3 regions of the Variovorax sp. VRV01 genome follow, and region 1 is predicted to be linked to each of the others. Evidence: predicted binding sites of a transcription regulator. Region 1 holds the regulator's gene; each other region holds the start of a gene.

What was found. The regulator LexA, encoded in region 1, represses DNA repair genes until DNA is damaged. The targets are predictions, from matches to a motif close to ACTGTATNNNNATACAGT.
Region 2: IB278_RS11300 (ATP-dependent helicase) is a predicted target of LexA. The motif match lies at 1,277-1,294, and genes of this name have one in related genera.
Region 3: IB278_RS20725 (PA0069 family radical SAM protein) is a predicted target of LexA. The motif match lies at 1,025-1,042, and genes of this name have one in related genera.

Annotation. Positions count from the first base shown of each region.
Region 1 covers NZ_JACVBS010000007.1:107,209-109,471, forward strand. The annotation lists gene IB278_RS14295 (D-2-hydroxyacid dehydrogenase family protein) at 1-363, opposite strand, end outside; gene IB278_RS14300 (hypothetical protein) at 454-822, opposite strand; gene lexA (transcriptional repressor LexA) at 962-1,645, opposite strand; gene IB278_RS14310 (asparaginase) at 1,719-2,263, shown strand, end outside.
Region 2 covers NZ_JACVBS010000005.1:203,861-206,123, reverse strand. The annotation lists gene IB278_RS11300 (ATP-dependent helicase) at 1-1,264, opposite strand, end outside; gene corA (magnesium/cobalt transporter CorA) at 1,494-2,263, shown strand, end outside.
Region 3 covers NZ_JACVBS010000011.1:218,444-220,706, reverse strand. The annotation lists gene IB278_RS20725 (PA0069 family radical SAM protein) at 1-1,004, opposite strand, end outside; gene IB278_RS20720 (GbsR/MarR family transcriptional regulator) at 1,122-1,724, shown strand; gene IB278_RS20715 (thiol-disulfide oxidoreductase DCC family protein) at 1,783-2,208, shown strand; gene IB278_RS20710 (SAM-dependent methyltransferase) at 2,229-2,263, shown strand, end outside.

The DNA.
Region 1 (2,263 bases):
CGGCAGGCGGCGCATGGCCGCCATGATCAGCGCCCAGGTCAGCTCGGCAGGCGCCTGGGGCGAGCCGGTGCCCTCGGCCACCGCCACGCCGCGCTCCGTGCAGGCCGTGACGTCGATATGGCCGCCGACGCGCCCGGTCTGCGAAATGAGCTTGAGCTTGGGGAGCTTTTCGATCAGCTGGCGGGAGATCTGGGTGCGCTCGCGGATCAGCACGATCACGTCGGCATCCTTCAGCCTGACCGAAAGCTGCCCGATGCCCTTGACCGTGTTGGTGTAGACCTTGGCTGCGTACGCGTCCAGCTTGGCGGCGCAGCGCAGCTTGCGCACGGCGTCCTGGTAATCGTCGAGGATCACAATGTTCATGGCGTGCCATTGTGCCTCGCAGCATTGGCGTGACGCGCGTGTGAACGTTTGGATACCCACCCCGGGCAGTGGTCACCGGGGTGCACGGGTTCAGTGCAACTGGGTGGAGCGGGGCGCGGGGCTGATGGTTTCCATCGCCTCGAGTGCCGCCAGCCGGTCGAGCTCGGCGCAGACGTCGGCCATGCGGCCCGAAATCACCATGCGGTTGGTGTTGCGTCTTTCGCCCTGCGGGCCGTCGACCACGCGGATGACGCGCAGCGGCCGCACGGGCGCCGGCGCCGCTTTGGGGGTTGCCGCGTGGTCGCGGGCCGCGCAGGCCGGCCGGACCGCGACGTAGCGCAACCCGGCGGAGCTGCTGCCGGTGTCGCGCCGCGCCGGGCGGCGTGCCGGCAGCAGCCGGCTTGCAAGCGATTGCAGCGGCATCCACAAATCAGCGATGGCGAGGAGGGCGATTCCCATGTGAACTCCAAAAAAGTCTGAGGTTGAACACAGGCAGGATTTCTTTGAATGGACGCAACAGGGTGATGGCGACAAAGCGCCATACGCCCGCCACCTGTTGCGGCCGGATGGGTTGCTGCTTTCGGCAGGCCGCGAAGGCCTACATCAGCATGGTGTTGCGGATCAGGCCCACCGCCAGGCCTTCGATTTCGAAGGGCTCGCCGGGCTGGACCACGATGGTCGGGTAGTCAGGGTTTTCAGCATGCAGCTCGATGACCTGCTTGTTGCGCTTGAGGCGCTTGACCGTGACTTCGTCACCCAGGCGCGCCACCACGATCTGGCCGTTGCGCGCTTCTTTGGTGGCCTGGACCGCGAGCAGGTCGCCGTCCATGATGCCGGCGTCGCGCATGGACATGCCGCGCACCTTGAGCAGGTAGTCGGGCTGGCGCTGGAACAGCGTGTTCTCGACGTAATAGGTCTGGTCGACGTGTTCCTGCGCGAGGATGGGCGAGCCCGCCGCCACGCGGCCGATCAGAGGCAGCGCGAGCTGCGACATGCCGGGCAGCGAGAGCGAGAATTGGCCGCCTTCGCGGTGGCGCGTCTCGTTGAGCGAGCGCAGCGCATCGCCCTTGAGCCGGATGCCGCGCGAAGTGCCGCTGACAAGTTCGATCACGCCCTTGCGGGCCAGCGCCTGCAGGTGCTCCTCGGCGGCATTGGCCGACTTGAAACCCAGCTCATTGGCGATTTCGGCCCGCGTGGGCGGCGCGCCGGTACGGGCAATGGCGCTCTGGATCAAGTCCAGGATCTGCTGCTGGCGGGCGGTAAGCTTCACGGCGAACTGCATATGTGGTTCCTTGCGGCACTGGCTGAATATCCAGTACCTGTATTTTTAACCAGTTTTTAAAAGTTGGCAACCCATGGTTAATTCCCCTTCCTCCGGCCTGCGGCGCATCGTGGTCCTGGGCACCGGCGGCACCATTGCAGGCCGGGCCGCGAGCGGTGCCGACAACATTGGCTACACCGCTGGAGAGGTGGGCGTGGCGGACCTGCTCGGCGGCATCGATGCGCCCGCAGGCGTGGCGCTCGTGGCGGAGCAGGTGGCGCAGCTCGACAGCAAGGACATGGCTTTCGACGTCTGGCTGCAGCTCGCCACGCGCTGCACGTTCTGGCTGGCCGAGGCCGACGTGGCGGGCGTGGTGATCACGCACGGCACCGACACCATCGAGGAAACGGCTTTCTTCCTCCAGGCGGCGCTTGCGTCCGGCAAGCCCGTGGTGCTGACCTGCGCCATGCGCCCGGCCAGCTCGCTCTCGCCCGACGGTCCGCAGAATCTGCGCGATGCCATCGCCGTCGCGGCCACATCGGCGGCGCACGGTGTGACGGTGGTCTGCGCGGGTGCCATCCACGGCGCGCTCGATGTGCAGAAGGTGCACACCTACCGGCCGGACGCGTTTTCATCGGG
Region 2 (2,263 bases), on a different contig from region 1:
GAAACTTGAGGCCGCCGTACTTCACGAACGGGATGTTGCGGCGCGCCAGTTCGAGTTCGAGCGGCGCGCTGTGCGTGGCAGCGCGGAACAGCACCGCCTGCGACTTGAGCGCCAGGCCGCCCTCGCGGTGCGCCAGCACCTTGTCGGCCACCCAGACGGCCTGCTGCGCCTCGTCCGGCACCAGCACCAGCTGCGGCCGGCCCGCGGAGGGCTTGTCGGTCCAGAGCGTCTTGGCGTGCCGCTCGGCCGCCTGCGCGATGACCCGGTTCGACACGTCGAGAATGGGCTGGGTCGAGCGGTAGTTGCGCTCCAGCGTGACCACGCGCGCAGCCTGCGAGAACTGCGACGGAAAGTCGAGGATGTTACGCACGGTTGCACCGCGAAACGAGTAGATCGACTGCGCGTCGTCGCCCACCACCGTCACACCGCGGCCATCGGGCTTGAGGGCCAGCAGGATCGAGGCCTGCAGCAGGTTGGTGTCCTGGTACTCGTCGACCAGGACGTGGTCGAAACGCGCGCCGACCAGCGCCGCCAGCGCGGGCTCGGCCACCATGCCGGCCCAGTAGAGCAGCAGGTCGTCGTAGTCGAGCACGTTCTGCTGCTGCTTGACTTCGACGTAGGCGCCGAACAGGCGCTTGAGCTCGGCCTCCCATTCGGCGCACCACGGAAAGGCCTCGGCCAGCACATCGGCCAGCGGCGCGCGCGTGTTGACGCAGCGCGAATAGATCGACAGGCAGGTGCCCTTGCGCGGAAATCGGTTCACGCTCGACGACAGGCCGAGTTCGTGCCGCACGAGGCCCATCAGGTCCTCGGCGTCGCCACGGTCGTGGATCGTGAAGTGGTCGTTCAGGCCGATGTGCGCGGCGTATTCGCGCAGCAGGCGCGCGCCGATGCCGTGGAACGTGCCGGCCCAGGGCAGCGCGGGCGGCTTGTCGGTTTTGAGCCCGAGCACGCGCGCCAGCACCTGGCCGGCGCGGCGCTCCATTTCCTGCGCCGCTCGGCGCGAGAAGGTCAAAAGCAGCAGGCGCTGCGGATCAACGCCGCCGGCGATGAGGTGCGCAACGCGGTGCGCCAGCGTGCTGGTCTTGCCCGAGCCCGCGCCGGCAATCACCAGCAGCGGCCGCTCGTCGCGCCCGGTCAGCGTGCCGACGCCGTGCTCGACGGCAGCGCGCTGCTCGTCGTTGAGGGCGGAGAGCGCCGCGGCGAGGCGCTCGGCCTGGGTGGCGCCGGAGGTGTGGGAAACGGGGAGCGCAGCAGTCTGCATGGCCGCAACTTTACTGTATGTCCATCCAGATCGATGGACCTGCCGTCACATGGCCGATGACATAATTGCCGCTCGCTGCAACTGGAGACCGCATCATGGAAACCGCACCGTCTCGGCAGCTTTCAACTCCCGCGTCCTGACGCGCCTCGATCGCTGACATCAGGGCCCGGGGATTGAAAGCACCCCTCCCCTCGCCCCATCGCCTCAGCCATTTCACGGGAGTGAGCCCATGCTCAATATCTTTACGCTCGCCAACGGCCGCCTTGTCCAGGAAGAGATCGAGGCGCTCGAGGAGCTTTCCAAGTTTCAGCCGATCTGGGTCGACCTCGAATCGCCTACGCTCGAGGAAAAGCGCTGGATCAAGCAGTACTACGGCCTCTCGATTCCCGAAGACGCGATGGACGAGGACATCGAGGAATCGGCCCGCTTCTATGAAGAAGACAACGGCGAGCTGCACATCCGCTCCGACTTCCTGATCGACGACGACGAAGACCCGCGCTCGGTGCGCGTGGCCTTCATCCTGAACCAGCACAACACCGAGCTTCGCAGCCGCGGCGTGCTGTTCTCGATCCACGACGAGGACGTGCCCGTGTTCCGGCTGCTGCGCATGCGTGCGCGCCGCGCACCGGGCCTCATCGAAGACGCGAAGGAAGTGCTGCTCAAACTGTTCGATGCCGACGCCGAATACTCGGCCGACACGCTGGAGAACATCTACGACGAGCTCGAGATCGCAGGCAAGAAGGTGCTCGAGGGCAACGTGAGCGACGAGCTGGCGGGCGAGGTGCTGGGCGCCATCGCGCGCCAGGAAGACCTGAACGGCCGCATCCGCCGCAACGTGATGGACACGCGCCGCGCGGTCAGCTTCATGATGCGCAGCCGCATGCTCAACGCCGAGCAGTTCGAGGAGGCGCGGCAGATCCTGCGCGACATCGAATCGCTGGACAACCACACGGCCTTCCTGTTCGACAAGATCAACTTCCTGATGGATGCGACCGTCGG
Region 3 (2,263 bases), on a different contig from region 1:
GCCGCCTTTTCGAAGCGCTGGCGGATCAGGTCGGCCCAGAGGCCGGAGCCCTTCATGCGGGTGGCAAAGTCGGCGTCGTAGTCCTTGCCGCCGCGCATCTCGTGGATGCGCGCCATGATGCGGTCCGCGCGCTGCGGGTAGTGCAGTTCGAGCCATTGCTTGAAGAGCGGTGCCACTTCCCAGGGCAGCCGGATCACCGTGTAGAAGGCGTTGCGCGCACCGGCGTCCCAGGCGGCTTCGAGCACCTGTTCCATGTCTTCGTTGACGAAGGGAATCTGCGGCGCCACGCTCACGCCCACCGGCACGCCCGCCTCGGCCAGCGTGCGGATGGTGCGCAGCCGCCGGTGCGGCGCGGCAGCGCGCGGCTCCAGCTTGCGGGCCAGCTCGCCGTCGAGCGTGGTCACGGTGATGTACACCGCGGCCAGGTGCTCGGCGGCCATGGGCGCGATGAGGTCGAGGTCGCGCTCCACCGCGCTCGATTTCGTGACCAGCGCAAACGGATGGTGCGTTTCCTTCAGCAGCTCGATCACCGAGCGGGTGAGCCGCAGTTCGCGTTCGATGGGCTGGTAGCAGTCGGTGGCGGTGCCGATCGCGATGTGGCTGGGCCGGTAGCTCCTGCGGCCGAGTTCGGCACGCAGCACCTCGACGATGTTGCGCTTGGCGATGAGTTTGGTTTCGAAGTCGAGCCCCGGCGAGAGATTGAGGTAGCTGTGCGTGGGCCGCGCAAAGCAGTAGATGCAGCCGTGCTCGCAGCCGCGGTACGGGTTGAGCGAGCGGTCGAAGGAAATATCGGGCGAGTCGTTTTGATTGAGCACCGATTTCACGTCCTCGAAGCGCACTTCGGTGGCGAGCGGCAGCAGTTCCTCGGCTTCGGCCGCACCTTCTTCGAGCGTGCCCCAGCCGTCGTCGAAGGCATTGCGCTCGTCGCGCGAAAAGCGGTGCGCCAGGCGCGTGGCCGCGCCGCGGCCCTTGATGGCGTGGATGGGGATCCGGGCGGCGGGCATGGCAGGTCCTTCTCTCGAATACTGTATGTTTACACAGTATTCCAAAGCTTTTCCGGGATCAAGCTGATTTTGAATTTCTCTCTTGACAGAAATTTATAAAATCCTAGACTCCAACGCATGGAACTCACCGACATCCAACGCAAGTTCGTTCTCCACTGGGGAGAAATGGGCTCCATGTGGGGCGTCAACCGCACGGTCTCGCAGATCCATGCGCTGCTGTTCGCGCGCGGCAGGCCCATGCATGCGGAAGAGCTCTCCGACACGCTGGGCGTGGCCCGCTCCAACGTGAGCAACAGCCTGAAGGAACTGCAGGCGTGGAACTTGGTGCGCGTGACGCACATCCTGGGCGACCGGCGCGACTATTTCGAAACCAGCGTCGACGTCTGGGAGCTGTTCCGCACCGTGGTGCGCGAGCGCAAGGAGCGCGAATTCGACCCGACCATCCGCGTGCTGCGCGAGATCGTCTCGAGCCCCGACTTCCAGAAGGAGCCCGCCGATGCGCAGGACCGCATCCGCTCCACCATGGACCTGATGAGCAAGCTCGCCACCTGGGCCGACGAAATGCTGCGGCTCTCGCCCGGCACGCTCGACAAGGTGCTGACGCTCGGGGCCAGCGTGCAGAAGTTCGTTCGCGGCGATGCGGCGCCGGCGGCAACTACCGCGGCCTCCGGCAAGGACGACGATTCCGATGCCCACCATGCCAGCCTGCCGATGATCTGAGCCGCTCTTTTTTTGCTTCTTAGTTTCTGTTTTGACAGAAACAACGAAAACAAACCTTATGCCCGCCGTTGCCACCTATCCGCTGACCGTCTATTTCGATGCCACCTGTGCCTTGTGCACGGCAGAAATGAACGCAATGAAGGCGCGCGACACCACGGCCCGCCTGAACCTCGTGGACTGCTCGCCCGCCGGCTTCGGCGCCGGCCCGGCCCCACGCGCAGCGCTGATGGCCGCCATCCACGCGGTCGACGCAGCGGGGCAGGTGTTCGTGGGCGTTCCCGCCATTCGCGCCTGCCGCGATGCCGTCGGGCTGCCGAGCGGCAGCTTCCTGCTCGACCTGCCGCTGCTCGCGCCGCTGGCCGACCGCGCCTATGCGGTGCTTGCGCGCAACCGCTACCGGCTGCCGCGCTGGCTGGTGGCCCTGCTCGCGGGCGAGGCCGCGCGCTCATCCCGCACCTGCGCCGGCGGCAATTGCCGGATCTGAAAAAAAGAAAAGGAGCTCTCGTGACCAACGTCTTCCAGCCCGATTTCCCTCCCTC